Regions from separate parts of the Sphingomonas sp. Tas61C01 genome, predicted to be linked through region 1. Evidence: riboswitches for the same ligand, from Rfam matches in the RefSeq annotation. Region 1 holds a riboswitch; the other holds the start of a gene.
What was found. A riboswitch is a leader RNA that binds a small molecule or an ion and turns the genes downstream of it on or off. The one in region 1 is predicted to bind cobalamin.
Positions count from the first base shown of each region.

Region 2: linked by a shared signal. The riboswitch ahead of ACT009_RS16615 (TonB-dependent receptor plug domain-containing protein) and the one ahead of metE (5-methyltetrahydropteroyltriglutamate--homocysteine S-methyltransferase) in region 1 are both predicted to bind cobalamin.

Region 1 is NZ_CP199583.1:1,696,421-1,700,627, forward strand. It holds gene ACT009_RS08010 (ferritin-like domain-containing protein) at 1-283, opposite strand, end outside; gene ACT009_RS08015 (ferritin-like domain-containing protein) at 310-1,278, opposite strand; cobalamin riboswitch at 1,532-1,759, shown strand; gene metE (5-methyltetrahydropteroyltriglutamate--homocysteine S-methyltransferase) at 1,872-4,178, shown strand; gene ACT009_RS08025 (acyl-CoA thioesterase) at 4,182-4,207, shown strand, end outside.
Region 2 is NZ_CP199583.1:3,539,600-3,543,806, reverse strand. It holds gene ACT009_RS16615 (TonB-dependent receptor plug domain-containing protein) at 1-1,762, opposite strand, end outside; cobalamin riboswitch at 1,863-2,070, opposite strand; gene ACT009_RS16610 (cell wall hydrolase) at 2,091-3,074, opposite strand; gene ACT009_RS16605 (hypothetical protein) at 3,201-3,437, shown strand; gene ACT009_RS16600 (energy transducer TonB) at 3,488-4,207, shown strand, end outside.

The sequences.
Region 1 (4,207 bases):
CGGTGCCAAACGCCGCGAAGGTGTAGTAGTTGGCCTCGAGATATTCGAGGTTGAGGGCGAAGTTCAGCACATCCGCGTCGCCCGCGGGCAGCGTCGATACCGGCGCAGGCGTCGGCGTGACGATGGGCACGTTCTTGTCGTCATCCCCGCCACAGGCGGAGAGCATGGCGGCGCCCGCGCTGGCGGCGACGGCGGTGCTGGCCATCTTGATGAAGCGCCGGCGCTCGGTGCGCTTGCGCTCCGCGATGTCGAACACCTCGAGCAGAGTTTCGCGATCGATCATTGGAAATCCCCTTCTGCGCCGATGGCTCAGGCGTTGTTCGTGCTGGTGCGGATGGTGCCGTTGACACCAGCTGGGAAGAATCCGCCGGCCGTGACCGCGGTCTTGTCGAGATAGACGATGTTCAGGACCTGCCCGGCGGTGCGGCTGAACGCGATGCCGTTGGTATCGGTCGGCACGATGTTCGACGTCGGACCCGCGCCGGAGGTCACATAGGCCAGCCCCTGATCGAGATCGGTCGCGCCGTCGAGGCTGTCGCGGGCCGCCGAGACCAGCTCGGTATCGCCGCGGATCGTGCTCGCCTTCAGTCCCGGATTGCCGCCGAGCTGGTCGATCGTCGTGCGGATCATGCTGGCGTGATACGCCTCCGCCGCCAGGATGCCCGCCGCGGCGTCGATATAGGCCGGGTTGGTCAGCAGCGGCGACGCGCCCTTGTAGGCGGTCACCCCGACATCCTCGAACAGGAAGGCCCCGTAGAGGAAGTTCAGGTCCGACGCATAGGGATCGAACTGCCCCGCCGCATCGATGAAGCCTGCGGCCCGCGCTGCGGCGCTGAACGCGCTGGTCGGCGAGACCGACACGTCGAGCCGCGGCTGTGCCACCGCCGCCGAGCCGAGCGCCGTCCGCAGGAAATTGACATGAGCAAGCTCGTCATTGGCGATCTCGCGCGCCATCTGCGCAACGATCGGATCGCTGAAGGGCACCGCATGACCGCCGGTAGCCGGCACGGCCGCACCGACGCCGGTGATCGAGGTCGCCGGGATCGGCACGCCGTAGACCGCGTACCAGTAGAAATTGGCCTCGAGATATTCGAGATTGAGCGCGAAATTCAGCACATCGGCGTCGGTGAGCGTCTGCGCCTGCGCGGCCTGGCTGACCACGAATGCGCCGGCGCCGACCGCAGCCGCCCCGACCGCCGCCTTGAAGAACGCCCTGCGGCCTGCCCGGCGCTCTGCGTGTACGGCGAGAGCATCCAACGCATCGATGGTTTCAGTCACACTCGATCCCCTTATTGGTGATCTGAGTCGAACCTGTGCATGTCGGTTCGGTTCCACGAACTATATGCAAGCGCATAGAAATTGTTGGAAACCAAGTTGGGAGGCTCGCAAAAGCGATCGAGCACGCCGGTGTCGGCCGCGGTCCACCTATGCCTAGTGGTCAGGGCAGCCGCAGTCTTCGTACACCCCGCCGCAAGCGAACAGTCATATAAAGATTTCTTTATATGACTGTTGACGGTGTCGAGCGAAGCTGGGACACAGGCGGGGTCGAGGTTCTCCGGTCGTGCCAACGCACCGGAGCTAAGACGGGAAGCCGGTGCGGACCTCCTTTCAGGAACCAGGTCCAAGGCCGGCGCTGCCCCCGCAACTGTAAGCGGCGAGCGGCGGTCAATCAGTGTCACTGGCGGTGCGAGCTGCTGGGAAGGCCAGACCGACGTGACGACCCGCGAGCCAGGAGACCTGCCTTCGACGCGATAACGTCCACCGGCGGGGATCCCGGGCTGGCCGCTTGCACACGCGCGGCCGGCCTTTTCGGGCGCGCGCCCTGCCTGTGACCATCCGTCTTCCTCGCCCTTCGTCGGGGTATGAAGACAATGACTGTCACCGTCGCCACCTTGGGCTTTCCGCGCATCGGCCCGCGCCGCGAACTGAAATCCGCACTCGAACTTCATTGGTCCGGCGCCTCGTCGGAAGCCGATCTGCTGGAGGCCGCAGCCGGCCTGCGCACCGCCGCCTGGGCGCGGCAACGCTCGCTCGGCGCCGACTGGTTGCCGTCGAACGATTTCTCGCTCTACGACCATGTTCTCGACACCAGCGTCATGCTCGGCGCGATCCCTGCTCGCTACGCCGCCGCGGACGGACAGGCCGACCTGGCGACCTATTTCGCGATGGCGCGCGGCACCACCACCGACGACGATAACGGATGCGGCCACGCGCATGCCAGCGTGACCGCGTGCGAGATGACCAAGTGGTTCGACACCAACTATCATTACATGGTCCCGGAACTGGCCGCCGGGCGGAAGCTGGCGCTCAACCGGCTGAAGGTCGTCGACGAGTATCGCGAGGCGAAGGCGCAAGGGTTCGAGACCCGGCCGGTCCTGCTCGGCCCGGTGACGTGGCTCAGCCTGGCCAAGGGCAGCGACGTCGATCCGTTCGATTACCTCGACGAGGTGCTGGGGCTCTACGCCGCGATCCTCGGCCACCTCGCGCAAGCCGGCGCCGAGTGGGTGCAGATCGACGAGCCGGTGCTGGTGCTCGACCTCGACGATCGCCAGCGCAAGGCACTGACCCGCAGCTATGCGAAGCTCGCGCGGTGCGGCGTGAAACTGATGCTCGCGACCTATTTCGGCGGACTCGGCAACAATCTCGGCTTCGCGACCGCGCTGCCCGTCCACGGGCTGCACGTCGATCTGGTGCGCGCGCCCGAACAGCTCGACGCGGTGCTGAAGGCCGCGCCGGCGTCGTTGCTGCTGTCGCTGGGGGTGATCGACGGCCGCAACGTCTGGCGCGCCGATCTCGACGCGCTGCTCGACCGGCTGGCGCCGATCGCCGCCGCGCGCGACGTGATCCTCGCGCCGTCCTGCTCGCTGCTCCACACCCCGGTCGATCTCCTGCTGGAGAAGAAGCTCGATCCGGCGGTGACGCAGTGGCTCGCCTTCGCGGTCCAGAAGATCGAGGAGCTGTCGATCCTGAAGCGGGCGCTGAACGACGGCCGCGCCAGCGTCGCGGCGGAGATCGCGGCATCGTCCCGCGCGGTCGAGACCCGCAGAACCTCGCCGCTGATCCATGATGCGGCGGTCGCGGCCCGGATCGCCGCGGTCTCGCCGGCGATGCGCGATCGCCTGTCCGACCACCAGGTCCGCCGGACTGCGCAAGCGACGGTCATCGATCTGCCGCCCTACCCGACCACGACGATCGGATCGTTCCCGCAGACCGCCGAGGTTCGCCGCGCGCGCGCCGAGCATAATCGCGGCAATCTGGACGATGCCACCTATCACGCCTTCCTGCGCGAGGAGACCGAGCGCGCGATCCGCTGGCAGGAGCAGGTCGGGCTGGACGTGCTCGTCCACGGCGAATTCGAACGCAACGACATGGTGCAGTATTTCGGCGAGCAGCTGTCGGGCTTCGCCTTCACCGTCGGTGGCTGGGTCCAGTCCTACGGCTCGCGCTGCGTCCGACCGCCGATCCTGTACGGCGACGTATCGCGGCCGCAGCCGATGACGGTCGACTGGTGGCGATATGCGCAGGGGCTGACGCGCCGCCCGATGAAGGGGATGCTGACCGGACCGGTCACGATCCTGAACTGGTCGTTCGTCCGCGACGATCAGCCGCGCGAGGCGTCGTGCCGGCAGATCGCGCTCGCGATCCGCGACGAGGTGCTCGATCTCGAAGCCGCGGGTGCGCAGGCGATCCAGATCGACGAGGCGGCGCTGCGCGAGGGCCTGCCGCTGCGCCGGCGCGACTGGCAGCGATACCTCGACTGGGCGGTCGACTGTTTCCGGCTGTCGGCGGCAGGGGTCGGCGACGCGACCCAGATCCACACCCATATGTGCTATTCGGAGTTCAACGACATCCTGCCGTCGATCGCGGCGATGGACACCGACGTGATCTCGATCGAGACCGCACGATCGCAGATGGAGCTGCTGGAGGGCTTCGCCCGCTATCGCTACCCGAGCGCGATCGGGCCGGGGGTGTACGACATCCACGCGCCGCGGGTGCCGTCGGAGGAAGAGATGGTGACGCTGATGCGGCTTGCCGGGCGGCATCTTCGGCCCGAGCAGCTCTGGGTGAATCCCGATTGCGGGCTGAAGACGCGGCAATGGGACGAGGTGAAGCCCGCGATCGCGGCGATGGTCGCCGCGGCCCGGACGCTTCGCGCCGATCTCGCGACCGGGCGCTGAACCGTGGCGATCGACGCCGCCGGAGGCGG
Region 2 (4,207 bases), 1.8 Mb from region 1:
CGTCCGCCAGGTTCTCGACGCGGCCATAGATCGACAGCCGCTCCGCGATCGGCATTTCGGCCCGGACGCTCGCCAGCACATAGCCGTCGAGGCGCACGGTATTCGCCGCATCGTCGAAGCTGTCGCCGACATGGCTCACGGTCCCGCCGACCGACAGGCCGAACGGGAAGCGGTAATCGACGTTGGCGCTGACCGTCTGACGGGGCCGTCGCGCGAGATCGTTGCCGAAATTCGCGCCCGCGGACCGGTTGCGACTGCCGATATAGCTGTAGTTCGCCGAGAAAGTCAGCGCCTCCGCCGGCCGCAACGCCAGCGTCAGTTCGACGCCTTCGGCCCGCGCACGCGCGATGTTCGCATAGGTGAACGTGCCGAGATCGAAGTCGATCTGGTTGCGCGTCCGACGGTTGAAATAAGTCGCCGACGCAACTGCCCGGCCGCCGAGCAGCGCCTGCTCAACGCCAACATCGTAGTTTCGCGCGGTCTCCGGCTCCAGCGTCCGCGTGCCGTACGGGCCGTAGAGTTGGTACAGCGTCGGCGCCTTGAAGCCCTCGCCATAGCTCGCCCGCACCGTGGTGCCGGTCGCGAGCGCCAGCGCTGCGTCGGCGCCGAATGTCGTGTGGTTGCCGAACGCGTCGTGATCGTCGTTGCGCACCCCGCCGGTGATCGTCAGCATCTCCAGCGGCTTGACGATGGCCTCACCGTAGAAGCTGGTGATCCCGACATCGAACCGGTCGGTGCCGTCGGCATAGCGGCTGGTCTCGTGCTCCGCCCCGACCACTAGCCGGAGACGATCGATCGGGCGGAGGTCGCCCTGATATTCGTAACGCTCGGTACGCCCGCGGCCGATGAACGACGGCTCGTCGCCGAAGGTCGGGTCGTAATTGTCGCGGTTCACGTCGGCGATCGTGAACGCCACCCGATTGTTGAAGCGGCCGTCCGCGGTGTTCGCGTGGATACCGGCATAGCCGTACAGCTCCTGCGTGGTCGAATATTCCGGCGTGTCGGCAATAGTGTAGGTGGGCGCCGGAAAGCCATCCAGATCCGTCCGGCTGTCGGAGGCATAGCCGCGCAGGTCGATGCCGATCCCCGGCGTCACCTCGTAGCCGATCCGCCCGCTCGCGCCATATTGGCGATACCCGTCGCGCTCGCTGCCGTCAGCCGCAACGGAGATGCCGTCGGTGCGCAGGTAACCACCGCTCAGCGACCCCGACAGACCGTTCTTGGCGCCCGAGATCGCGGCGTTGGCAAAGGCGGTATCCGCATAGCCATATTCGGCGCTCGCCCGCGCCTGCGCGCCTTCGCGCGCCTGGGCGGTGATGATGTTGACCACGCCGCCGATCGCCTGGCTGCCCCACGGCACCGAATTCGGGCCGCGCAGCACCTCGATCCGCTCGACGCTGCTCGACAGCAGATTGGCGAAGTCGAACCCGCCGCCCGGCGACGACGGATCGTTGACGCGGATGCCGTCGATCACGACCAGCGTCTGTTCGGCCTCCGCGCCGCGGATCCGCACGCCGGTGAAGCCACCGAGCCCGCCGTTCCGCGTGACGGTGACGCCCGGTGTGGTGGCGAGAAGCTCCGCGATCACGGTCGTCTGGCGGCGCTCGATCTCGTCGCGCCCGATCACCGTAACCGCCTGGCCGACCTCGGCGGCGGACTGTTCGACGCGGGTCGCGGTCACCACGACATCGTCGTCGGCGGGCAGGGTCTGCGCCGAGGCGGCGCTCGCGATCAGCGCGGCGGGTAGAATCAGGTATTTCATCACGACACATCCTTCATGTGCCGCCCGCGACCATTCGCGAGCGGCGGATGTCGCTCGCTCGAGGAGGTCCCTCGTCCGCCCGGGAGCTCCCGCCCGCGCAGTGGATCGACCGTGAAAGGCAGGTCTCCTGACTTCCGGGTCGTCGCGAGCCCCCTCGCCTTCCCAGGTCGAAAGGACCCAGTGGCTGATTGAGGAGACCGCTCGCCGGTCACAGTTGCGGGTACAGCGCCGGTCTTGCGGACGTTAGCCCCGCGCACCGGCTTCCCATTTTGACCCCTTTGACGGGGACCGTTCACCCGGCGGCGCTTAGGGCCGGTCCAGGATCAGGTCAATGCGGCCGCGGGCGGTCGGCGTCGATCGTCAGCTTGGGGCTGCGGCGGTCCGCCTCCAGCTTCGGCGGCTTGCGCAGGTCCGCGACCAGTCCCCCGGATTCCAGGTCGGCGGCCAGGATCTGCGGCTTGACCGGCCTGGTCGGCTTCGCCGCGAGCAGCTTCTCGTCCTCGAGCAGCATCGGCGTCCCCGCTTGGCCTAGCGCCGTCGTGCCCGGCGCCCCCACCTTGGTCCACCGCGCGATCGAGGCGCTGATGTCGGGCTCGATCCCGGCATAACGTTGAAAAAACGCACGCGGCGTTCCCCAGCCGCCGCTCCACCGGTAGAAGATGTGTACTCCGATCGTCGCCGCGCGATCCAGGCTGCTCGCCCAATAGGGCACCACCCAGTTCGCGTGATAATGCGTCGAGACGCCGACCGGTTTGAACACATACCCCTTCAGCGCCTCGCTCGCGATCCGGCGCGCGCGCTGCCAGCCGCGCGCGGACGGCACCCGCAGCAGCGCGCCGTCGCACGCGAAGGTGAACTGGCACCCCGTCGTCCGCTCCGCGCCCTGGTAGACGACCCCGCAGACCGAGGCCGGGAACGCCGGGTGACGCACTCGGTTCAGCACTACCTGCGCGACCGCACGCTCGCCGTCGTCGCCCTCGGACGCCGCCTCGTAATAGACCGCGCTGGTCAGGCAATCGAGCGCGGCGCCCGGACGCGCCACCAGGAACGGCCGCGCTGCTGGCCCGGCGCGCTCGGGCACGACGGGCTCGGCGTTGATCTTCAGCGCCTCGTCGACCGTGACCGGGCGGTATTCGACCGGCGCGATCACCGGCACCGGCTGCGCGATCGGCGCGGGCACCGTGCGCTCGACCCGCTCGCGTGCCGGGGCAGGCTCGCTCCGCTTGCAATTGGTGAGGCCGGTCAGCGCCGCGAGCGCACATGCAACCGCCGCCGCATTGCGGCGGAACGGATGCGGGCGGGCAACAGACACGGCGGGCATCCTGCTCCCTTCAATCGACGACATGCGTCCTTAGCGGCTTGCCACCGCCGTGGAACCACCGGTTGCGATCCCGCTTCGGTACAGCCGGCCGGCCGCCATCCGCGAATGCGACGAGCCGTGAACGCTTCGGCGCACCACCGGGAACCCGGAACCGACGGACGCTTTCTATTCTTCGTGTTGCGTATGAATGTTCCGGAAAAGAAGCGCTCGAGAGCAGCTCGCCTACGTCATGAGGCGTCCAATTGCGTGGCGCTCGCGGTGAGCACGGCCCAAACCACCTTTGCCGCGGAACTGATCGACGAGGCGCTAAAACTCGCCAAGCGATCGCAGGAGATCGGCGCCGGCGAGCGCTGACCTCCCGCTTGGCAAGGCGGGGTACAGGCGCCACCTTCCATGCAGCCGCGATGTCGTACGTCCAGCCTTGTCCCGACGGATCGGACCGGCGCGAGAGATTGCGCGGGCTGGCGCTCGCGGTCACGGCGCACCTGTTGCTCGGCTATGCGCTGGTCGTCGGCCTGCGGGTGACGCTGCCGACCACGATCGACCGGGCCTTGACGCTGGTCGATCTCCGCCCGCCGCAGCCCCCGCCCCGTGTGACGCCGCCCCCGCCACGGCAACGTCCTCACGCGCGCCGCGCCGGCGCGGCGTCGGCACCGAACCTGGTTGCCGACCCGACCCCGCTCGTCGCACCCGTGCCGGTGATCACGCTCCCGACCCCGCCGGTGATGGTGACAGCACCGATCGCCGGGAACGGCGCCGCCCCATCGGCCGGCGCGGCGCCGGTGGCGGGTCCGGGCACCGGCAGCGGTGGCGAGGGGGACGGGCGCGGTGGCGGCGGCGCGGGCGATGGTGACGGCGGCACCCCGCTGCGCCTGGTGTCGGGAAGCCTCGAGGACCGTGACTACCCCCGCGCCGCGCTCGCCGCGGGGATCGAAGGGGTCGTCGGCCTTCGCTTCGTGGTCGGCATCAAGGGCCGCGTCAGCGACTGCGTCGTCACGAGGTCGAGCGGCGACCGCGGTCTCGACGAGGCGACCTGCCGCCTGATCGAGCAGCGTCTGCGCTACCGCCCGACGCTGGACTCACGCGGAAGGCCGATCCCCGATATCGTCACCGGCGAGCACCGC